Bdellovibrio bacteriovorus str. Tiberius: one gene and its partner. The protein of the gene in region 1 interacts with the protein of each later gene in a pairwise test. Links are inferred from orthologs where the notes say so. Each region holds a gene or a part of one and is shown in the gene's direction. Other genes may lie near its edges.

What was found.
Region 2: the proteins of BDT_RS00750 (region 1) and mrdA interact in binary tests that used the Escherichia coli proteins (3 or more experiments, as listed by UniProt). The link is inferred for Bdellovibrio bacteriovorus str. Tiberius from one-to-one orthologs.

The regions. Positions count from the first base shown.
Region 1 is NC_019567.1:146,204-158,675, reverse strand. What follows is about bases 5,409-8,667. They hold BDT_RS00750 (penicillin-binding protein 1A), read left to right. Parts: upstream 5,409-5,788; coding sequence 5,789-8,467; downstream 8,468-8,667. Other genes in these bases: uvrA (excinuclease ABC subunit UvrA), read left to right, coding at 8,464-8,667; BDT_RS00755 (hypothetical protein), read left to right, coding at 5,409-5,698. In the rest of the region: BDT_RS00785 (murein hydrolase activator EnvC family protein), read right to left, coding at 1-996; BDT_RS00780 (cell division protein FtsX), read right to left, coding at 1,000-1,893; cell division ATP-binding protein FtsE, read right to left, coding at 1,890-2,552; BDT_RS00770 (hypothetical protein), read right to left, coding at 2,624-2,926; BDT_RS00765 (DUF481 domain-containing protein), read left to right, coding at 2,998-3,708; large conductance mechanosensitive channel protein MscL, read left to right, coding at 3,724-4,158; more of BDT_RS00755, read left to right, coding at 4,304-5,408; more of uvrA, read left to right, coding at 8,668-11,412; BDT_RS00740 (ABC transporter ATP-binding protein), read left to right, coding at 11,427-12,472. UniProt on the Escherichia coli protein: Cell wall formation. Synthesis of cross-linked peptidoglycan from the lipid intermediates.
Region 2 is NC_019567.1:2,518,637-2,530,849, forward strand. Bases 4,254-7,253 are described here. They hold mrdA (penicillin-binding protein 2), read left to right. Parts: upstream 4,254-4,760; coding sequence 4,761-6,746; downstream 6,747-7,253. Other genes in these bases: BDT_RS12035 (hypothetical protein), read left to right, coding at 4,254-4,764; rodA (rod shape-determining protein RodA), read left to right, coding at 6,749-7,253. In the rest of the region: BDT_RS12010 (substrate-binding periplasmic protein), read right to left, coding at 1-334; BDT_RS12015 (substrate-binding periplasmic protein), read left to right, coding at 547-1,299; BDT_RS12020 (hypothetical protein), read right to left, coding at 1,315-1,887; BDT_RS12025 (SurA N-terminal domain-containing protein), read right to left, coding at 1,959-2,999; rod shape-determining protein MreC, read left to right, coding at 3,215-4,231; more of BDT_RS12035, read left to right, coding at 4,228-4,253; more of rodA, read left to right, coding at 7,254-7,873; BDT_RS12050 (hypothetical protein), read right to left, coding at 7,925-11,458; BDT_RS12055 (lytic transglycosylase domain-containing protein), read left to right, coding at 11,871-12,213. UniProt on the Escherichia coli protein: Catalyzes cross-linking of the peptidoglycan cell wall. Responsible for the determination of the rod shape of the cell. Is probably required for lateral peptidoglycan synthesis and maintenance of the correct diameter during lateral and centripetal growth.

The DNA.
Region 1 (12,472 bases):
CGTGACTTCATCACCGGTGTTCACTTTCACTTCTTGTGCATGGGAATAGACGCTGTAGTAATGATCTCCATGATCCACAATCAGAGTTGTTCCAAAGCCCGGAAGCGTTCCAACATAGGAAACCTTGCCTTCAAACACGGCTTTAATATTGCTACCCTTGGCCGCCGAAATGAAGATTCCCTTGTGAGTTAAAGTATAGGGGTGATCCTGACCTTTCATAAGTCCAAATTTGCGGGTGATCACACCTTCCAGAGGTGCAGAAAGCTCACCTTTTTGGTCGGCAAACGACGGTTTAAAGAGCAGATCAAACAATCCGGCATCATCAAGATTGAATTGCAGGGACTTTTCGCGAAGGCCATTGATCTTATTGATGGCAAAGAGTTTGTTCTTGCGGATCCCGTCCAGAAGCTTGCCTTTAAGGTCCTGTTCTTTACGCAGGGCCTTTTCCTGAGAGGCGATCTTCTGTTCAACCGACTTCATGTTATCCAGGCGCTGCGCCAGGGTCTTGCGTTTGGTTTCAAGATCCTTAAGGTCCCGGGAATAGTTTTTAATCAGCTCCAGATCACGAGCCGCCACCACACCCAGAATCTTCAAATTTCTTTCCAACGAGGCCGAACTGCTGGACGAAAAAAGAAAGCGCGCAATCGAGGGCCCGCCCAGCTTGTACATGGCACGCAGACGTTCCGCCAAAAGGGTTCTCTGCTGACGGGACTTCTGGTCCAGGTCCTCCACTTTTTGCGTGAGGTTTCGGATATTCACTTCCAGGAAAGCGCGCTGCTGGGACATCTCCCCTTTTTCAGTCACGATTTTTTTGATTTTCTTATTCAACTGATAAAGGGCCGACAGGACCTGACGTTGCTTCAGTTCTGCGTCTTCCAGCTTCTTTTTCGTCGCTTCAAAGTCCTTGGCAAGACTGTCCACATCGCTGGGATTTGCGGCTTTCGCCCCCAACGACAATGAAAACACCAATGCCAGAAGAATCTGTGCAAGCTTCAACGACTACCCCTGACTTCCGGCGAAGCCGTCATTCATACGGCGCACACACAGATAAGATCCCAAAGCGCCCAGACCCGTGCCGGCGACAACAAACACCGCCAAAAGCACCGGACCCAGGAACTGGATGTGCTCCCCCAGCTGCAGGAAGCTTAGCTTCGTGGTCAGCAGATTTTTGATCCCGATATAAACGCCGAAGCAAAGACCCAGCGACAAAACCGAGGACACCACACCCAAAACCGCTCCTTCCACCAGGAAGGGCTTTCGGATCATGGAAGGAGTCGCACCGATCATCTCAAGCACCACAATCTCGTCTTTGCGGGCCTGAACTGAAGCACGAATAGCGTTGGACATCACAAACAAGGACGCCGCCAGAATCACCAGACACAAAGCGCGCAAGGTCAGCTCGATCGCATTAACAAGTGCTGCATACTTTTCAACCCAGTCCTGACCATAGCTGACTTCATCCACACCTTCCAGCTGACGAAGCTTTCCGGCCATGGACTGCAAAACCGTGGTCTGTTCAGCGGCGGCCACATCGGATTTTAACTGTACCAGAAGGCTTGCCGGAATCAGGCGAAGCAGCTCTTCATCCTGGGAAATATCCGGAGCATAACTTGCCATCTGGGAGCGGAAGTCCCCCAAGGCCTGCTCTTGCGTGACGAACTTCACGCCTGCCACATTTTCGTTTTCTTTGATTTTGCTTTCAATATCCTGACGGCCTTTTTCAGACAGATCCTGAGAAAGATAAACCGTCATCTGCACGTCCTCACCCCACAGGGTCAGGATATTTCGAAAGTTCTGCGATACCAGAAGAGCTGCGCCCATCACCACAAAACACGCAGTCACAACAACCAAGGTGGAAACCTTCAAAGCCCAGTTCTTTTGGTGTGGTCTCACTTGGTGTCCCCCACAATCATTCCGTCCTGCAGCTGCAATGTGCGTTTCTTGCGACGACGAACCATCTCATGATCATGCGTGGCCACGAAGACCGTGGTTCCCTGAGAACACACCCGCTCCAAAAGATCCATGATCTCTTCGCTTAAGCGCGGATCCAGATTTCCAGTCGGCTCATCGGCGATCAAAACACCCGGCTGATGAATAATCGCCCGGGCAATCGCGGTTCTTTGCTGCTCACCCCCAGAAACGAAATCCGGGTACTGGTCATGTTTATGGGCAAGGCCCACCTGCTCCAGCACTTCATACACGCGGCGCTGAATGGCCGGTGTCTTATCGCCGCGCACCTGCAATGGCAGCGCGACGTTTTCAAAGATCGTTCGATCCTTCAAAAGTTTGAAATCCTGAAAGATCACACCGATTTTTCGGCGAAAGAAAGGGATCTGAGCATCTCGCATCGTCAGGAGATCGTGACCGGCCACTTTCACATCGCCTGATGTGGCGATGTCATAGGCCGAGATCATCTTGAACAGAGTTGTTTTTCCCGCCCCACTGGGACCGGTCAAAAACACGAACTCACCCTTGTCGATGCGCAAATCGATATTTTTCAACGCATGAACCGGGCCGGGATAGGTCTTATAGACGTGAGAGAATTCAATCATCCCTCCATCTTATGAAAGATGACTGCTGATGAATACTCGCCACAAGTCGAGGTTTTGGTCTTTTTGACGATTTAAGGAAGGCTTCCTGCCATCAGGGTATCAATTATCGTGGTGTGTTGACGACGCAATGCCAATTTGATGGCTTCTTCAGACTGAACCGAGCCCAGTTTTAAAACAGTGTCATAGGGTGTTTTGATGGTCTTCATAACGGCCCCGTTGCAGAAGATTCTGCTGACCAGATAAGGGTTCTGCGTTCCCCAATCCTCTGTCTGAATGTGATACTTCTGACCACGCACTGTAATATCTGAATTAAAACCTTTTTGCACCTGCACAAACCTCCCGGAAAAATTAGCAGATTTTACTGTGTTTCTCATCAATTTTTTCTTGGACGAAGAGCGAATTAAAACTAGAGTCAAATCCTGGATAAATAAAAGGAGATTTGCGTATGAAGTTGTTCCCGATTGCTGCAAGTGTGTTCACTTTGCTTTGTTCATTCTCTGCTGTTGCTGCCCCCTTTACTGGTGAAGCAGAAGCCGGTGCTGTTGTTGTCAGTGGTAACAGTGACTCTGAAAGCTATGCTGCAAAAGCGAAAACCACTTACACTCAGGACAAGAACGTTTACTCCGCGTTCGGTCGTTATTTGAAAACGGACTCCAACGGTGTTGAATCTGCCCGCAACTGGGAAATCGGGGCTCGTTACGAGCGGGAATTGACGGACTATCTGGGGATCTTCGCCGGTCAAAAGGCAGAAAGTGACGTTTTCAATGGCTACATCCAAAGGGACTCTTCCGACTTGGGTTTGAAGTACAGCCTGATCAAGTCTGATGAAATGAACTGGTTCTTCGAGGTCGGTTATCGTTATCAAAAGACACTGCCAACCACTGGCGGCACGACTCATGACAACATGGGACGTCTGTTCACCGAATTTAACAAAGCTTTGGACAAAACTTTGTCATTCAAATACTGGGCTGAATATCTGCCAAACTTCACAACCACAGATGCTTATCTGTTCAACACGGAAGCTTCTTTGAACGTGATGCTGAATTCCGTTTTCTCTTTGAAATTGGCTTATCTATTACAATATCAAAATTCCATTCCTGTTGATGGCAAGTACACAACGACCACGAGTACAATGAACCTCGTGGCGAAATTCTAAGAAAGGATCGCAACCATGTTTAAGGAATTCAAAACGTTTATCATGCGCGGAAATGTCCTGGACATGGCCGTGGGTATCATCATCGGTGCGGCGTTCGGCAAGATCGTTTCTTCATTTGTTGCTGACGTTTTGACGCCGGTTCTTTCGCTGGGTCTGGGGAAGGTGGATTTCTCTAATCTGTTTGTCGCCCTGAACGGCGAGTCTTACCCAACGCTGGATGCGGCTAAAGCGGCTGGTGTGGCGACAGTGAATTACGGCATCTTTATCAACATGGTTCTGGATTTCGTCATCGTGGCCTTTGCAATCTTCCTGATTGTGAAAGCCGCTAACAAGATGAAAAAGGCTGAAGAGCCAGCTCCAGTAACCACGAAAGAATGCCCGGAATGCTGCTCTACCATCCCGATGAAAGCCCGCAAGTGTGCTCATTGTGGAAGTGCGGTTGCTTCCTAGACCTTTTCAGCCTCTAAAACACCTCAAAGCCCGGCCCCAAGCCGGGCTTTTTTATTTCTCACTATGAGACGTAAACCTTTTAGGCAGGTCTGCCGATAATTGGTACTGGTATTGCACCACTCATTATCATCGGGGAGGAAATCAAATGAATAAGATTTCAAGCTCTAAAAAAAATGCATCTGTCAAAACAGTTATCAACATCCTGAGCGTGCTTTCATTGATAGCCCCATCCGTATCTTTGGCTGAAGGACTTAATTTCACCAAGTCCGCAGAAGAAGTCGCTGAAAGCAAAGCTTCGCGTTTGCAATCCCAATGTTCCCAGGCACGCAGCGAGATCACTGCGGCTAAGAATAAAATTGCCGAAGCCTGCCGCAAATCCGGTTTGGGTTCCGGTTGCGCTGAAAAAGCCATGGCGTGTTCCGAAACTTTGGGCACAGACAGCTTTGATACGACGGACGCTATTGGAACTTTGATGGGTCTTCCGGCTGGTTCTAATATTGGCGGCTCTTGCCCTCAGATGAACGGTCGTGACTACTATGACGAAAAGAAACGTCTTGAAACCGAAATCAAAGACACCCAAAAAGACATCGCTGAACTTGCTGACGATGAAGCTGAGATCAAAGAAACCTTCAACACCACAATTCAGGATCTGCAAGAGGCATTGACGACTGCTCAGCAGGAACTTGAAGAAACCAAAACCTCTTTGGATGAACAAGAGCGCGAAAAAATTTCTGAGTTCCAGGCCAGCCAAAATGCTGCCAAAGAAAAGCTACGCGAATACAACTCCAAAATCATCGCTTTGCGTTCTGAGATGACCAACGCGGTTCGTGAAAAAGCGACCAAAATGCTGGAGCTGACAGCAGAAACATCCAAGTATGCTTGTAATCAAGAATACACCAAGGCCGCTGAATCCTATGGCAAAGTGAGTGCGAGCTCTAACAAGAGCCACATTTCCAAAGCCAAAGCCCAAAAAGCCGCTGCCCTGGACGCATTCAACAAGTGTATGAACCGCTTCCAGCAGGCGCGCATTTCTTTGAATGAACAAAGCACTGCAAAAATGGAGTCCATCAACGATCAGATCCGTAATGCTGAAGCCAGCACGGACGAATTGAATGATTCGTTGAATCTGGCTTCCACCCAGCTGGATCAGATGAAAGCGGATACCACCAAAAGAAAAACCCAGGCCGAGAAGAAGGTCACTGAACTGATGACCCTGACTCAGAACAAAATGCAGGCGGCTCAGGAAAACATGCAGACCAAACTTAAGGCTCTGGCTACTAAACAACAAAGCTACACCGAGGCTTTGAACCGGGCGAACAATGGTTTGATGACTTTGGGTCCTGCGCCAAAACGTGGAGCTGAGTACACATCTGAAGAAGCTTCCAGCGAAATCTCTGCTCAAACCGAAATTATTGAAGATGTGAAGTCCACCGTCGCTTCAAACTCCGAATTGGCAGCTCAATGTCATTTGGGCGATGCTGCGAAAGGCTCTTCGAAGCGTTCACGCAGTTCCGGCAAAAATACGAGCAAAGCAAAATAACATATATGGGACCCAGCCTTCGGGCCAGTGTCCCTAGACCCTACCCATTTGCACTGTTAGAATGGGGGCCTGTTAAAGGAGCCCCCCACAGTGTTAAAAAAGATCCTGCTATTTTGCGTCGCCCTCGGTCTTGTCGGCATCCTCGGTTTGTACCTTATTGTTCAATCCGTAAAATCCGGTTTGCCTCAGTTGATCACCGTGAAAGACTATCAGCCCTTGCTGGTCAGTCAGGTGTACGACCGCAACAATAAAAAAATCGGCGAATTCTTCCGCGAACGCCGCACGTTGGTTCCTTACGACAAGATTCCCAAAAATCTGGTGAATGCTTTCCTGGCGGCCGAAGACGATCAGTTCTTCTCGCACAAGGGGATCAATCCTACGGCGATCTTCCGTGCGGCTTTGGCCAACCTGCGTGCCGGTCGGTCCGTTCAAGGGGGATCCACGATCACACAACAGGTGGCAAAAACTCTTCTTTTGTCTTCTGAAAAAACTCTGACCCGTAAATTGCGCGATATCCTTCTGGCAATTGAAATGGAAAAGAACCTAAGCAAAGAAGACATTCTGTTTCTTTACCTGAATCAGATTTATTTCGGTCAAGGGGCTTATGGTGTTGAACAGGCTGCCCAGACTTACTATCGCAAGCCGGTTTCCAAACTGACCCTGTCTGAAATGGCGATCCTTGCCGGACTTCCTCAGGCTCCGTCGCGCTACAGCCCGGTATCAAATCCGTTGCGCGCCAAAGAACGTCAGATCTATGTTTTGCGCCGTATGGCCGATGTAGGTTACGTCAGCAAGGAAGAATCTGAAACGGCCATCAAAGAGCCGGTGAAGGTTTACGTTCGTGAAAACTATGAAGAATATGCTCCGTTCTATCTTGAAACCGTTCGTCAACTTCTGGTGAACCAACTGGGTGAAGACATGGTTTTGGACAAGGGTCTGAAAATCTACACCAGTCTTGATCTGACCAAACAGATGGCCGCTCAGGATTCTGTGAAAGAAGGTCTGAAGTCCTTGGATAAGCGTCAGGGCTACCGTGGTCCTTCGAAAAATCTTTCTGATGAAGACGCCATTGAAGAGTTCCTGAAAGAAAATCAAAAGAAGCTGATCTCGGACTTCACTCCAGAAAGAATCATTCTGCCGGACGGAAAGTTTGCCGACATCGTGCCGGTGAAGTCCGCTCAGGATGAAAAGCTGCACCCGTTGCTGCCTCCGTATATCAAACTGAAAGACACCGTGAATGGTGTTGTTGAAAAAATCGACGACACTTTGGGTCTGGTTTACGTAAAGCTGCCTGAAACCCGCGGGGTGATTGATATTGAAACCATGACTTGGGCGCGTAAGCCTGATTCTGATGCCCGCTATGATCTGGCAGCGATCAAAAAGCCCTCTGAGGCCCTGAAAAAAGGCGATGTGATTCTGGTGAAGGTGGTCGCAGATCAGTTCACCTCCACAAGAATTGCCAGCAAGAAAAAAGGCCTGCCAACCGCAGCTGCTCCGGACTTGACCAAGTTCATCGGTCTTGAGCTGGATCAGGAACCGCTGGTGGAAGGTGCTTTGATTTCATTTGATCAGGACAATCAAGATGTCCTGGCAATGGTCGGTGGATCCAGCTTTGCAAAAAGTGAATTCAATCGTGCGATTCAGGCTCCCCGCCAGACAGGTTCTGCATTTAAGGCGATTGTTTACGCTTCAGCCCTGGAAAAAGGCTACACTCCCGCAACTCCGATCATGGATGCCCCGATCGTGTACGAAGAAGGTGGCGCAGCGGCCGATGATGCCGAAGGCCAGGGTGACATGAAGGTTTGGAAGCCATCCAATCACTCAAAAAGCTTCGGTGGTGACATCTTGTTCCGCAATGCTTTGGTGAAGTCTTTGAATATCCCGACCGTGAAAATCATCGAAGACGTCGGTGTTCCGTGGTCCATGGACTACGCTCGTCGTTTGGGAATCTACAGTCCTTTGAATCCGGACTTCACGCTGGCACTGGGTTCCAGCAGTGTGACTTTGTACGAAATGACCAAGGCCTTTGCTGAATTCGGTCGTCTTGGCAAAAGACTTTCTCCGCTGCTGATTCACAAGGTTGATGATGCCAACGGAAAGAATCTGCTAAAAACCGTTTCTTTGGATGCCCGTTTTGACAAAGAAATCAAAACCATCAATGACGGTTTCGAAGAGCGTCGCAAAGCCTTCCTGGAAGCCATGAATGATCCAGCCAAGGTTGAAGAAATGAAGAAAAAAGAAGGCAAGAATGCCAAGCTGGATCCAAGCATCTTCTTCCAGGATGCGGACCAGCTGATTCGTCCTTCCACAGCTTACGTGATGACAACTCTGTTGAAAGGCGTTGTTGAAGACGCTGGCGGTACCGGTGGTCGCGCAAGAGCGGTGGGTCGTGAAGTTGCCGGCAAAACCGGATCCACCAACAACTACTTTGACGCGTGGTTTATCGGCTACAGCCCTCAGATCTCCACTGGTGTGTGGGTGGGCTTTGACAAAGAAAAGAGCTTGGGTAAAGGCGAGGTCGGCGGACGCTCTGCTTTGCCGATTTGGGTCGACTACATGAAAGCGGCTCACGAAGGTCTTCCGCAGATGACTTTCCCCGTGCCGGACGGTATCGTGTTTGCTAATATCGACAGCGAAACTGGCAAACTGGCTTCGGCCTCAACCAAGAAGATCATTCGTCAGGCTTTCGTTGAAGGAACTGAACCTACAGCCGCCTCCAACAAAGCTGAAGAAGCAACTGACTTCTATAAACAGGATTTATCGGAATGAAGGATATTCACCTCTGGGGGGTGAAACAAAACAATCTTAAGAACATTGAGGTCAAGATCCCGGTTGGTTCCATGACTGTGATCTGCGGCCCCAGTGGTTCCGGGAAATCTTCCCTGGCCTTCGAAACTTTGTTTGCCGAAGGTCAGCGTCGTTTTATCGAAAGCATGTCCAACTATGCCCGTCAGTTTCTGAACAAAGCTCCGAAACCGGACATCGAAGGTATCAACAATATTCCCCCAGCTATTTCGATTGAACAAAAGAACACGGTTAAAAGTTCCCGCTCGACGGTGGGAACCACAACTGAAATCATCGATTATCTTCGCCTGCTTTATGAAAAGATCGGGAAATCCTACTGCCCGACTCACCACTGCCCCACCGAAAAAGAAAGTGTGACCGAAGCCACTGACAAGGTTCTAAAAAACTTTGCGGGCAAGCGCGGCTACCTGCTGGTGGAAATCAACGCCGAAGGCCGCGTGGCTGAAGGCAAAAAGCTTCATTCACTTCTTTTGCAGGACGGCTACCTTCGTATCTACATCCCGAAAGTGACCGAGGTTAAAAAGCCTGCTGCAAAAGCCGCTGGCAAAAAAACCAAAGCTTCGGGCAAGAAAGCCTCCAAAAAAGTAGAGGCTCCAGAAGTCGTTCCCACAAACCCTGGTGGCCTGACCAATGAAGAAATGGGTACGGTCGTTGAAATCGGCGAAGCAGCCGCAATCAAAAAAGGTCTGCCTAAAGAAACGTTCTATCTGGTGATTGACCGTATGTCCTTCAACGAGGATGAACGCGGCCGCCTGGCAGATTCACTGACTCAAGCCTATGAAGCCAGCATTAAATACAACACGCATCTGATCACTCGCCGAGCGACCATTCTTTCCACGGACGGCGAACGTCTGCAAGTCAGCGAAGAAGCGTCTTGTCCGGTGTGTGGCTATACTCCGCCGCCACTGAGCTCTAAGCTGTTCAGTTTTAATTCTCCGATTGGCGCCTGCCCGACATGCAAGGGCTTCGGAAATATTCTGGATATAGACGAAGAAAAAGTGATTCCAAATCCAAACTTGAGCCTGGCTCAAGGGGCCCTCAGCCCGTTCTGGATGCCCAGTGCCGCTCATGAAAAAAAGCAGCTGCTTGCGTACTGCAAAAAAACCAAGATCGACACTCACACCCCTTGGAAGGATCTTCCAAAGGCCGAGCGTGATGTGATCTGGAATGGAAACAAAGATTTCTTCGGCGTGCGTGGTCTGTTTGAATACCTTGATCAGATCAAATACAAAATGCACGTGCGTGTGTTTATCTCCCGCTTCCGCAGCCCGTTCCAGTGCCCGAGCTGTAAAGGCGCACGCCTGCGCACGGAAGCCAATCACGTTCTTATCGCCAACTCGAATATCAATGATCTTTCCAATTTGACCATCGAGGACCTGAATGCTTTTTTCCAAAAACTGGAAGTCACGCCTTTCCAGCTGGAAGTTGCCGGAGAAGTGCTAAAGCAGATCCGTTCGCGTCTGGAATTCCTGATGCGCGTGGGGGTTCATTATCTGTCTCTGGGACGCGAAACCCGCACACTGTCAGGCGGGGAATACCAGCGCCTGATTCTTGCAAACCAACTGGGCATGGGTCTTTCCCAGGCTTTGTATGTTTTGGATGAACCCACCGTGGGTCTGCATCCGCGCGACAATGATCGTTTGATTTCGATCCTGAAGGATCTTAAGGAACTTGGAAACACTCTGGTTATCGTTGAGCACGATCACGATGTGATCAAAGCCAGCGAACACATCATCGAAATGGGCCCTGGTTCAGGATACCTGGGTGGTGAAGTCGTTTATGCCGGCACGACGGAAAAGTTCTATGACTATGAAAAGTCCAATACCGTTCCTTTCCTGAAGCCTTCTAAAAACTGGGCCGCTCTTCGCACGATTCGCCCGGTGGATGTCGACAGCTACAAGGTTAAGATCGAACTCAAAGGCGCCAAAGGACACAATCTGAAGAATCTGGATGTGGTCTTCCCGCTGAATCGCCTGGTGACCGTGACCGGCGTCAGTGGTTCTGGCAAGTCGACTCTGATTTCCAAAACTCTGTATCCAGCTTTGGCTCGCGCTTTGGATATCGAGTATATGCCAGCCCAGGACTATTCAGGTCTGGATGGTGTTGAGCATATCAAAAACGTGCTGTTGATTGACCAGTCACCGATTGGTAAGTCTGCACGAAGCTCGCCGATCACTTACCTGAAGGCGTTTGATGCCATCCGCATGATCATGTCCACGACTCCTGAGGCCCAGTCCCGCGGTTACACTGCCGGAACCTTCAGCTTGAACGTGGATGGTGGTCGCTGCCCGGCCTGCAAAGGTACGGGTTATGAGGAAATCGACATGATGTTCATGGATAACGTGGTTATCCCTTGTGACGTCTGTGACGGTAAGAAGTACCGCCCCGAAATCCTTGAAATTCAGTATAAAAACAAAAACGTTCACGAAATTCTTTCAATGACCGTGAATGAAGCCATGAATTTCTTCGTGGCTCACCCGAATATCCGCAAGCCCTTAAGCGTGCTCAAAGAAGTCGGACTGGATTACCTGCAACTGGGGCAACCAGCCAATTCCTTAAGCGGTGGGGAATCCCAGCGCTTGAAAATCGCCAAGGAACTGTCTCAGGTCCAACAGAAGTCCACCCTGTACATTCTGGATGAGCCGACCACCGGTCTGCACTTCCGCGAGGTGGAGCTTTTGATGAAGGTTCTAAACAAACTGATCGAGACTGGCGGCAGTGTTGTCGTCGTGGAGCACAACTTGGATGTGATCCGTGGCTCAGATTATGTGATTGACCTCGGTCCTGAAGCAGGTAAAAAAGGCGGAAACATTGTGGCTACGGGCACTCCGGACGACATCATGAAAGTGAAGAAAAGTCTGACGGGGCAATATCTCAAGCGTTATATCGAGAGCCACCAAACCTCGTAATCTGGAAACAAAAGATGTCACCTGAAATCAAGAAACTCCTGGGCGAACTTAAGCAGTACAAAAGCACCCTTTACATCGTCGCCGCCACAGGGATTCTGAACGCGCTGGCAACCACGCAGCTGGCTTATATGATCAAAGGGCTGTTCGATGGACTGTCTGCAAACCAGCAGCAGGCCATGGCCACTCTGGTGCCAATGGCCTTGGGTTTGGCGCTGGTTCAAGCGACTTCTCGTTACTTCCACATTTATCTGATGAACTACACCGCTGAGCGCGTGGTTCAAGGGCTGCGCCAGAAGCTTCAGCAGAAGTTCATGCGCCTGAATCTGTCCTTCCATAACAACTATGCCGCTGGTTCCGGCGGCTTGATCAGTCGTATTCTGAATGATATTCGCATCATCCAGGACGGTCTGCGCGTTGTGGCCGACATTTTCCTTTATCCCCTGATGCTGGTGGGCCTGCTGATCAATTTGATCCGCATCGACTGGAAGCTGACACTGGCAACCTTCCTTATTGCACCGGTGATTGCGGTTATTCTGAAAAACATCGCCCGCAGCATGCGCAAGTATATTCCTCAAGAACGTGACGTGATGGAGTACATGACCTCCACCATCAAAGAAAGTCTGGACGGTGTTCGCATTATCCAGTCCTTCAATCTTGAAAAAGACATGGGCGAGCGCCTGATCAAGGAGTCCGACAAATACCTTGGCATCCGCAAGACCATCTACAAACGTCAGGAAGCCAGCGGTCCGGTGACCGAATTCCTGGCAACAGCCATTGTTCTTTGTGTATTCATGTATGTAAGTTACGAGATCGCCGCCGGTCGCAGCACTCCGGGAACGTTCGTGGGCTTCGTGGCTTCCTTGTTGATGATTAATCAGCCCATCAAGCGTGTTCAGGAAGCTTACGTTCGCATTCAGGAAGTGACCATTTCCCTGCGCCGTATCTTTGAGATCATTGAAAACGAATCTGAAGTTCCGCAAGTGGCGAATCCAGTTCCGTTCCCGAAAGACTGGAAGAAGATCACATATAAAAACGTGAGCTTCACTTATGGCAAAGAAAT
Region 2 (12,213 bases), 2.4 Mb from region 1 along the record:
TTTCCCCTTTTAAGGAAAAAACGGTGTTACGGATTTCATAAAGAGGTTCAGAGAACAGGAACTCTTTTTCCCGGTCGGCGGTTTTCAAATAAGGGAAAAGGCCGTCGAACTGCGCTTGTCTGGCTTTTTCAAAACCGCGCCGCCATGGCAGCCAGGTCAAATCCACCGAGTGCCCCATGCCGGAAACCACTTCCTGCACGATCTCAGTCACCATACCACCGCGTGACAGCTTCTGTCCGGTGTAAGGCGCATAGCCATCGTCCGTGCTCAGCTTCACAGTTTTGGACCACGCGGGAGGGGTCATAAAAAGAACTGCAAGAACGATCCATCTCATGCCTTTATTATCGGCTGCTTTCTGGTTGATTTTCATTAAGGCATGGCAATGATGCGCGGAAACCAAAATGATTCATCTTGCTGTTCGCAAACTGGATACGAACACTGGGGAGAAGGCATTACTGTGAGGATTGTTCCTATTGCGTTTTGGTAATTGGCGTTCCAAGTCCCCATCTCATACAACTGGGGATTACTGAGGTCGCATTGTTTCACATGGTATTGTTCTTAATATTAGCTGTCTGTCTGTGGTCGCCACCAAGTCTTGCGGTAAACGCCGGCAAAGTCATTCATCTGCTCACCATGGAAGCGCCACCTTTTATGAGCGACTCGCTGCCGGAAAAAGGGGCCGCCGTGCATGCGCTTCGCCAGATTTTTAAAAAGAACGGCTATGATCTGAAAGTCACCTTCACCCCTTACCTGCGCGCCAAAATTCAGGCCCTGCAAAAAGACGACGTGTCGGGCTTTTTTCCCGCCGCCGAAGAAAACATCACCACCGGCTATGTGCTTTCAAAAATCATGTACGTCACACCGTGGGGCTTTGCCGAACGCAAAGACAAGCCCATCCACTGGAACCAGCCGGAGGATCTGCTGCCATATAAAATCGGAAATGTGATGGGTTATGAATTGTCCCGGGTTCTGGCGCCGGCGCAGAAAAAGAAAAAGTTCCAGATCGAAAATGTTTCCAGCGACGAGCAGAACCTGCTGAAGCTTGCCAGAAAACGTGTGGATTTGGCATTTATTGACGCCACCATGTTTGAATATCTGATGAAAAGCAGCGAAAACCTTCGCCCTTATCAGAATAAACTGCAGATCAACGCCAAAATCATTCGCATGGATGAATACGGTGTGGCCTTCAAAAACAGCGGCAAAGGCAAAGCTCACCTTGATGTCTTCAATCGACTCATTCAAAAAGAAGAATTCCACCGTCTGGTGGAACTTTACTTTAAAACTCACATGCCGGAATAGATTCTTTATCCCCGACTAAATGGTCAGACAAACTTGTTCAGACAACACATTGACACGGATTGATTCAAGATGACTTTCGGAGGAAAGCTTATGGCCTTTAAGCAATGCCATTTGTGTCAGGACATCCTCCAGGCCTGACAACTTCAGACCTTTCAGCAAGCGGAAACCTTCGTGCTGATAGTCCTCTTCACAGTCAAAAACCCGGCACCAGACAAAATCCAGACGCAAAAGCCGACTGCTCTGCCCTTGAGGCACTAATTCCAGAAAATGAGAATAAACAAAACGCTGCTGTTCCGGGGATTGCTGCGAGTTCCACTGAAAACTCCAGCCGCGCTCTTCACGGAACGTCAGACTGGTCAGTACGGCCTCTGCCTGCTCGGCGTTTTCGGCAAGCTTCAGGCGGGCCACCGCCATCACTTCAGCCAGGGCATGGTTCAGGCTGGCGCTTTTAGAAACAAACAGATCCTGTTCAAGCTCGGCCGTCAAGGCCCCCAGCCACTGATCCACGTCCATCAAATTCACGCTCATCCCCGACAATGGATCAATACGGCCGCCTTTCGGGGAAAACCCCGCAGCCAGATGAAACAAAAAACCCCGTCGTGATGACAGGGCTCCTTGCAAAGTGATTCGAATGGGAATCTCTCTTACGAATTGAAGCATTAGTTCAACTGCAGAGCCTGGGTGTTCATAGTCACGTGAGACTTGGAACGGAACATATTGATCCAAGCTTCGAACATACCGTCGCCACGGCGTTTTTGCATCATCTCTGCAGACATTGGCTCCAGAGCTGTTTTTACTTCTTCAACTTTGCTTTCTTTCAGTTTCAGAACGTATTTGCTGTTGCCGTCACGAACCAAACGCTTCAACAGCGGCTCGGTTTTGCTCAGCTCAAATACGGCTTCTGTCGCCACTGTGCTGGTGATTTTCGGGAAAGTCTCAGAACCCAATTCAACCAAACCAGTTTCTTCCCAAGTTGCTTTCAGCTCTTTCAGTTGTGCGTTAACTGCGGCTTCATCGCCTTTCACCAAAGCTTCATCCAAAGCCTTGATCGCTGCGTCGGCTTTTTCTTTGGTCATCGCTTTAGTCGCCGCTTCAGAGTCAATTTTCACGAAAAGAACATTGATCTTAGCCGCGCGCAGATCCTGGATCTTTTTCAGCTCCACAGCTGTTGGCTGAGTCGCCAGTTCGAACAATGCACGTGTGCGAACATTGGAGATGTCTTTACGGACTTTATCTTCAAAGTTAGCCGGAGTGGTGCGGGTCTGTTCGATATAACGCATGTAGAACTCTTTCTGGAACATGCCGTTTTGCTGGAAGAACGGGATGTCTTTCACGATAAAATCGCGAACTTCCGCGTCTGTAGCCAAAATGCCGTTCTTTTGAGCAGCCTGGGAAACAAGTTCCATGCGCACCAGATTCTCAAGCGCTTGTTGGCGCAGCAGCTGACGCTGAGAGCCAAAGTCCATCTGATTGCCGAACAGGTTTTGGTAGTACTGCTGAATGCGGTTTTCTTCCTGCTGGAAGTCCGCCAGAGAGATCAAAGTGTTGTTCACGCGAGCCACGGAGCCAACGCCCGCGCCCATTCTTTCGGGCATGCCGAAGAAGACGAAAACCATAATGATGGCACCGAAAATCACCATCGCTGTCACGCTCTTCGCGTTGATTCCGCGCTTCATCTTATCTGCCATATTTTCGCTCATAACTTTTCCTTCCTTAAACAAGCTTGCAAACAAACCGCTTCATTACCTTACGAATTTTATAAATATTCAAGGGGAAATTGTTGTATTCCTTAGCGGTTTTTACTAGCGTTGAGAAATATTAATACAGCGAAGCTAAAATACGCAGAACGACGCGATGCTTTTTGCTGGTTTTAGAGATGGTTTTTAAGATTGGTTTTTAAAAAGAGGAACGACCTTTGAATTTCTTCAACTTTGATCTCAAGAAACTTGTGATGATCGGGATTGTCCTGGCTCTGCCACTGATTTCCATCAACATGCAGCAGCGCCCGCAAGAATCCAACTGGCTGGCAAAACCCTTCAGCCTTCTGGGCAGCGCGGTTTCTGAATCCTTCTATGGCTTCAGCTCCGGCGTCAAAGGCACCACCGCCATGTATCTTGATCTTATCAACATCAAGAAACACAGCGAACAGCTGACCAGCACCAACAATGAACTTCAGGCGCGTCTTGAAAAAATGAACGAGCTGCTGATCGAAAACGACCGCCTGCGCGGCCTTTTGACGTTCAAAGAGCAGACCAAAATGTCCCTGATGGCAGCACAGGTCATCGGCCGTGATCTGGTGATCGATCACAACACCATCACCATCAACAAGGGCACCCAGGACGGCCTGAAAGCCGGCCAGGCCGTGATCACCACCGGCGGGGTTCTGGGTTACATCTTCAAACCGGACACCTTCACTTCCCACGTCATGCTGATCACCGACCGTTACGCAGTGGTGGATGGTATCGTGCAAAGAACCCGCGCCCACGGGATTGTCGAGGGTAAATCCCAGTACAGCAGCAGCCTGCAGCTGAAATATGTGGAAAGAACCGAAGACGTTCAGGAAGGCGACCTGGTTGTGACCGGCGGCCTGGACAACATCTTCCCGAAAGGCTTCCCGGTGGCCGTGGTTGATTCCGTTGAAAAGAAGACCTTCAGTGTTTCCTTGAAAGTCGACCTGCGCCCGGTGGTGGACCCTTACAAAGTGGAAGAGGTCTTCATCGTGCTTCAGGGCAATAACGAAGATTTCGGCGACAAGTTCGCGCCAGCTTCCGCAAAGGCGGAAACTCCGGCAGACGGTTCTGCTCCGGCTGCAGCGGCGACTCCTGCTGCGACACCGGCAGCCACTCCCGCCGCAACTCCGGCCGTGAAGCCTGCGGCGACTCCGGCAGCAAAACCAGCGGTGACTCCTAAACCTCAGGAGAACAGACAGTGAAAATCCGCTGGAATGCCCTTTTGAATTTCCTGGTTTTCCTGGCGGTGCTGATGCTGCTGGCTGGATTCCAGACAACCTTCTGGTTCCAGCTTTTCGGGAATGTTCCATCCCCGCTGCTGTGGCTGAATCTGGTTGTATATATGATCCTTTATCGCAAACCGTTCCCGGCGATCTTCACGATTTACGCCATGGGCTTCATTTTGCTCACATTCACGGCGATGCCGCTGAAGATGATGTGGATCAGCCTCATTATTCTCTTTACCTTGGTCTATACTATCAAGAGTCGCGTCTTTTGGTCGGGCTCAGGATATTATACGATTATGTGTGCATTCTCTGCCGTGGCCTATCACCTGATCTATTTCTTTGGATCGATGGTGCTGGAGAAAAACCCTGCGAGCTTTGAGATTGTCGATCGCCTTGTACAAATCATCCTGACTCCCTCCTTTGCATTCCCGATGTACTGGCTTCTGGCCAAGATCGACAAGGTCACTCAGGACGAGCTGGTTCATGAGCCCGGAGGGTTGGAGCTATGAGTACATACGTCAGTAATCCGGACGAGGCAAAAGAGTACCTGAGCCGGTACAAGATCTTTTATATCGCCATCGGCTTTGCCCTGACCATCTTCACGATGCGTCTGTGGTATCTACAGATCATTTCTGGAAATGAGCTGCGCGAGTTCTCGGAAAAAAACCGTATCAAACAAAACAAAATCACTGCTCCGCGCGGACTGATGCTGGATCGTGATGGCAAGGTGCTGGTGGAAAATCTGCCGGGCTTTGAAGCGATCCTGTCCCCGCAGTACATTGAAAGCCTTGATGAGCTGGCAAAAACCGTCGGCCCGGTTCTGGGCATGGAGCCGGACAAGGTTGTTCTGAAGGTTCAGAAAAGCCGCCGTCAAAACGGTCCGTTTGCACAGATCCGTCTGAAAGAAAACCTCAGCCGCGAAGAAGTTTTCCGTCTAAAACGCATGCGTCTGGACACTCCGGGGCTTGAAATCCGCGAATCCATCGTGCGCTTCTACCCGCTTCGTGACAACGGCGCCCAGCTGTTTGGTTACGTGGGTGAGATCTCAAAACGTCAGTTGCCGGTACTAAACGACCTGTACAAGGGCGCACTGAAATTTGATCAGGGTGACATCATCGGCAAATCGGGCCTGGAAGAAACTCTGGAAAGAGACATCCGTGGTTCTGACGGCGTCAGCTTCATCCAGGTCGATGCCCACGGGCGTGAAACTGTGACTCAGACACCGAACATTTACGGTGAGCAGATCAAGGACATGATCCCGGTTCACGGGAACAACGCCATTTTGACGATTGACCGTGATATCCAGGAAGCGGCCTTTAAATCCTTCATGAGCCTGAATCGTATCGGTGCCGTCGTAGCCATGCGAACCAACGGTGAAATTTTGGCGTGGGTCAGCACCCCGTCTTTTGATCCGAATGAGTTTTCCACCGGTATTTCGGCGCAAACCTGGTCGAAACTGATCAACGATCCGTTCAAACCACTGCGCAACAAAGTCATCCAGGATCACAATGCCCCGGGTTCGACTTTCAAACCCTTGGTGGCAGTTCCGGCTTTGCAGGAAAAAGTGATCACCCCGACAACGATTGTCTCGGCTCCGGGTGTGTTCTATTTCGGCCGTCGTCCTTATCATGACCACTTAAAAGGCGGTCACGGTAACATCACGGTGTTTGAAGCCCTGGAAAGATCCTCCAACGTGTTCTTCTATAAAATGGGTATCGCGTTGGGCGTTGATAAAATGTTCGACTATATCAGTCTGCTGGGTATCGGCCAGAAAACCGGTATCGAGCTGGCGCGTGAGGTTTCCGGAACCATGCCAAACTCGGCTTGGAAGAAATCCACGGTCGGTGAAGAATGGCAGCCGGGGGAAAATCTTTCCACGGCGATTGGTCAGGGCTTCGTGAACGTGACTCCGCTTTCCATGGCGATTGCTTACAACGCGATCGGCACCGAAGGAAAAGTCGTAAAACCATTCCTGCTTAGAAAGATCATCGATCAGGACGGAAAAGTCCTGCGCGAAAACTTCCCGCAAGTGGTTCGTGATCTGCAACAGACGCAGCCAAATGGCGTGCACATCTCTGCAGAAACGTTCAAAACGGTCAAAGAAGGCATGCGACGCGTGGCCAATGGCGAGCGCGGGACTGCAAAACGCTATAAAGTTCCGGGCGTGCAAATGGCCGGTAAAACCGGTACGGCCCAGGTCATGGGCTTCTCTGCAGATCAGATCTATGCGAAGTGCGAAAGCCGTCCGATTCATATGCGTCACCATGGTTGGTTCATTGCGTTTGCTCCGGCAGACAATCCTGAAATCACCATCGCTGCATTGGCTGAACACTCGTGCCACGGAAGTTCCGGGGCGGCACCGATTGTTCGCGACATTGTGGAGGCTTATTTCATGAAATATCACCCTGAAGTGATCGAAGCGGCGTTGAAAGCCACTGGTGGCAAACGCGCGCAAGCTCCGGCAGCCGCACCGGAAATTGAAGGAGAATAAGAGTGTTTACCTCTTTGCATGTTGAAGAAAGAACCCTCTTCAAGAAATTAGACATCAATCTGATCATCGTGATCCTGGCCCTGAATGTGATCGGTTTGATCAATCTTTGGAGCGCCACCCATGGCCCGACAACTCAGGACGTGGCGTCCTTGTTCATTTCCCAGATCATGTGGTTGATCGTGGGCTGGACGGTATTCCTGGTTGTAACCATTTTGGATTATTCTGTCGTCACCCGCATTGCGCTGATTGCCTATGTGCTGAATCTGGGCGCGATTTTGTATGTGACCTTCTTTGGTAAGGTTGCCCTGGGTGCGCAGCGCTGGATTGATCTGGGCTTCTTCCGTTACCAGCCGTCTGAAACGATGAAGTTGGCGCTCATTATGCTGATGGCTAAGATCCTTGCCACACGCAGCACTCACGGTTCGGGCATGGGCTTGAAAGAACTGGCCCTGCCACTGACCGCACTGTTGATTCCATTTGGTCTGGTTGTTGAACAACCGGATTTGGGAACGGCGATGATGCTGGCAGCGATCGGCGGATCCATGCTGATCTTTGCAAAAATCCGCAAAAGCATTCTGGCGACAATCATTGCCTTGGGAATCATCGCCATTCCCATCGCCTGGAAATTCGTTTTGCATGATTATCAGAAAAACCGCGTTTTGACGTTCCTGTCCCCGACCAGTGACCCTCGTGGTACCGGTTACAACAGCATCCAGTCAAAAATCGCCGTGGGTTCCGGCCGCTTCTTTGGAAAAGGCTTTATGAAAGGCACCCAGTCCCAGCTGGAGTTCCTGCCAGAACGTCACACGGACTTTATTTACTCGGTTCTAAGTGAAGAGCATGGCTTCGTCGGCTCGATCGCTGTGGTGGGTTTGTTCTGCTTCCTGTTCATCACCGGAATCCGCATTGCCTCCAACGCCCGCGACAAGTTCGGGGCTTTGTTAACAGTCGGAGTCCTTTGTTACATCTTCTGGCATATGTTCGTGAACATCGGGATGGTTATCGGACTTCTGCCCATCGTGGGGGTTCCGTTACCGCTGCTGTCTTACGGTGGATCCAGCATGCTGACCACCATGGCCGGTCTGGGCCTGGTGTCGAGTGTCGCTTATCGCAGATATCTGTTCTAGAGTTCATTAAAAACAGAAATAAAAAAGGCAGGTTCATCCTGCCTTTTTTATTTAGAACAATGCATGCAGCAGAACCCGGCGATTGACCCGGTCAAGCATCATCAGCCCCAAAGGACTCACTTCAAGACGGACATGGGTTAAACCCATATTCACCCCACTGACCAAGGCCGATCGCGCCGGCATGTTCAAACCTGCCGTCGAAATCTGGCGCCAGCCCAGAGTGGCGTGAGCCGCCCACACCTGCACCGTGCCTGTCGGAGACTCCGATGCCGCAGAAACAAAATACATCCAACCCGTCGATTCATCATAACGGGAATGAGTCCACAGCGTCACTGCCGCCGGGTATCCGGCCAAAGAGGCATAATCCACCACATCAAAGTAAGTCGGAGTGGCATCCAGGATTTTAAATTTTTTCAGTTTCATATCATCGACAACCCAAAGATTGCCATCGCTGGCCTTTTGCAATCCCACCACATCTTTCAGCGGGCTGCTTTGCAAGGTTGCCGGAGCCAGCTCTGTCGCTGCCGGGGCCGACTGAGGGTCCCCCATCACACCGGCAATAAAGGTCACGGTTGTGCCATTGGAGCGGAAAAGCATCAGGTTGCGCTGCGAACCAGAGTTTTCTGTACCCGTGAAGTAAAGATTTTCGTCACCACCAAAATCCATCAGGTAACGATAGTTCGAAACCAGAACATTCGCCCCCGCGCCAAATGACGAATTGTACGTCGGGAAGCTTGCCGCCCCCGAGTTGGTCCGCAAATAGCGCACGGGTGTCGTGGCTGCCGCTATTGTTCCCGCCAGGGGATCATAAGAGCCAAGATTCAAGGCGTTGATATAACGGGTGTCACCCGAAACTCCCGCCACCGTCAAAATCGTGCCGGCACCATTGACGGCGATCCCCGCTGTCGCCATGGAGTTGGCGATCGTCACGTTGTTATAACCCGTCGAAATTGTGGTGGCCACTCCAGAACCGTCAAATTCGATGCGACGCAGGTGACTGAGTGCACGCACATACAAGGTGTTGTTGCGATAAAGCAGATCGCTGATTTCTGAAAACAAGACTTTGCGCAAATCCGCTGGACTGCCATCGGTATTGTTGCCGATCGTCGTCAGCGGATTATCGGCAACAACCGTATAAGTCCAAGCCTCATCCGGGCCGCTCCACTCTTTGTATTTCAATTCAAACAATTGATTGGTGGAACTGAAAACCAGCATCGAGCTGCGGGCACTTCCCACAAAAAGACGTATGCTGGTATTGCCACGCTCAACAGGAACAACATTGGTTTTATAGGTTTCAGTGTCGGTATTAAAGACCATGGCCTGATTCCCCGTCTCTGAGGACCCATAACAGACCAGCAAAGCCGTGTCTGACGATGAGGTGTTCGGCTGGCACTGGGAAGCCTGCAACGGAAGATTTGGATTGCCGGATTCTTTCAGACGATAGCCGCCTTCCATGCTGCCTCGCAAAGACATACTCGGACCGGTCCCCGTTCCGGCGCGGGGAATAAGCCAGATTTTGGAAAGATCCGCAGAAATAATCATCCCCATCTGATTCAAGCTGCTGCAAGGTATAGGCAAATCCGCGCCCGCAGTTTCCACGGCTGGCGCGACACTGGAGCAAGTCCCCGCCACTCCCACAATTTTCTGAGGCGTGCTGGCCGGATTACTCAAATCCAAAGAATAGAAAACAAAGTTGTCATAATAGATGTAATATCGCTCCAGCACCAGGCGTTCGTACTCGATACCACTGGTGTACTTTCTTTCCGGCAAAGTCCGAATGGAAAGAAGCTGCCCGTCTGACAGACGGATGCGCAGCAAAGCCGAACACGAAACAGATTTACCTGACGCCACATAAGCAACGTCATTGGCGTCGATTCCCAAAAGCAGAGCGCCATCCAGGAAGCCGGCGGCGCATTTTTCTTCTGACAGACTTCCATAGACACGCTTCACGGAAGCCGTCTGACGGTCGATCTTCATCAATGCGCCGGATTTGATATAGTAGAAATTATTATTGCTGTCCCCGTAAAAGAAAGAACGATCCAGATCCGCTTTGGCCACGTTGACGTTTTCACTCAACGCACTTCCGCCCACCAGAATTTTCCACGGCGAGTTATACAAACCCGAAGTGGTCTGACTGATCGCCCCGCTTTGCGAACTGCAGCTGACCTTGAATTTCAATGGCAGCGACGTCGTCACAGCGACCCCCGAAGGAGTAGTCACCGGCACAGTCCATGAATAGGGTGCATTCGGCAGGTTGGTGCCGATCACATGGTAGGTTAAACCATCATCTACCGAATAAGACAGCTCGCCCACAGGCAGCGCCGGCAGAACTCCGGACGAACTGCAATTCCAGGACAGGCTGTGAGTGCTGGATGGCGCCAGAGTATTGCCCTCTGCAGGCCCGGTCCAGCTCAGTTCAGGGGGTGCTTCGGGTTGATAGTTTACGATGGCCGAAACCACATTACTTTCCAGCCCCGTCGTACTGCGCACCTTTACATAAACCGTTTTGTCGCCAGCCAGGGCACTCAGTCTAAAAGACGATTTCGCGCCGGTGTAATTCACCCACGAAGCCCCGGTGAACAGCGTACTTTCTGAAAGCATGATCTCTTTGATCGGAGCCACTTGCGAAAACACCGTCAAGGCCACGTTGATATCCGGAACAAAGACCACCGGCGCCCCCTCAGCCAGCACCAGATCCAGCACACGCAAAACCGGGGACGTCATCTCGACCGCAAAAACCTTGGAAAGCTGACGGGTCTCATTCCCCGCCTCGTCTGTCACAGAGATCCGGTACCGGGCGGTCGTGATATCTGCTGAGGGCATCGCAATTCCTGAAAGTGTGTAGGTCTGCTCATTGTTATCACCGGCATTCGCAGCGACCCGTCCGGCTTCGGACCATGCGGAGCCATCGAAAAATTCAACAATAAACTCAGCCCCGGCTTCGATGTTTTCTTCCGTCAATTTCCAGGACACCGAACCATTGGTTCCACCGCGAACTGCCGAAGGACTGGTGATCGCAATTTCCGGAGGCAAAATATCAACAGTCCAGGTCTGTTGCGGCACGGAAGACACATTCCCCGCGCGATCACGACTGCGCAATTCAAAAGTATGCTCACCATGAGACAACGCCGTCAGCACAACCGGACTCAGACAAAGTCCCCACGAACCTCCATCAGTACGGCATTCCGTGTTTTCGATGCCGGATCCCCCAGGGTTGTCACCCGATGTGAAAGTAAAATTGGCTGCGGCCCCGTCAATAGTGGCTGGTCCCGACACCACGGCCACTGTCGGAGATGTCAAATCAACCGTCCATTTCAAAGACGTGATACCAAACTTATCCGAGCCGGTGCCGCCGCGAATCTGGAACAGGCATTCGCCTTCGAAGAGATCGTTTAATTCAATGGATTTTTCGGCACTGCCACCTTCAATGCGGATCCAGCCATTGCTCATGGCAGTGGGATCGTCGGGATTGATCCGATATTCATAATATTCCGGCACAATACCACGAGGTTTGAATGTGATGGTTTTTGAAGAGCTGTTGGAAAATTCGTTTTGCGACGGGCCTTGCGAAAATTCAATATCCATACTTGTCGCTTCATAGGTCGCCGTCATCCAACCACATCCGGTTAGCCACAGTGACAGTACAAGTATAAGCAGAGGTGCAAAAAGACGACCCCGAACATCTGCTATAGATCCCATACAAGGCTTTTCGGTCTAAACATCGAAACATAGAGAGTTATCCTCTATAACAAGACCTTTTATGCTCCCATTTTTCACATTATGAAAACGTCTCACAGTGGGTGTCTCGAAACAGGATTCCATCCCATATCGACTAACCACTAATCAGACAGTGTTCATACATTGGTTGACACCCCCCTTTGCCAGCTTCAATCCATGGCATTTGAAAGGTGCTTCAAAGCAAGACCTGAAACATTCCGCACACCTGGCCGTTCGGCACGGCACTTGAACTATACCTCTGTAACAGGAGGACGCGGATATGAAAACGAAACATCTCAAAATCGGAATCGCCTTTGTCACCGCATCGCTCACGTCGGTTCTATTTAATAACTTTTCTTTCACCCAGTGGCAGCGCCCTGAGGTGCCAGCGATTGAAAGCGTGAACGAAGCTTCACGTGTTTCTCACGCGAAAGAACTGCTGGGTGGCGGCTATAAAGGCAGTGACGCCCAGAAAATTGAAGGTCAAAAGGCATTGAATCAGGCCATTCTTTCCAAAGTTCAATCTCAGTTGCCGGCAAAATTCAAAGGCCAGGCGCGTGCCATCGCCCGCACGGTGATTTCTGAAAGTGCCAAATACGGTATGGATCCGGTGTTTGTTCTGG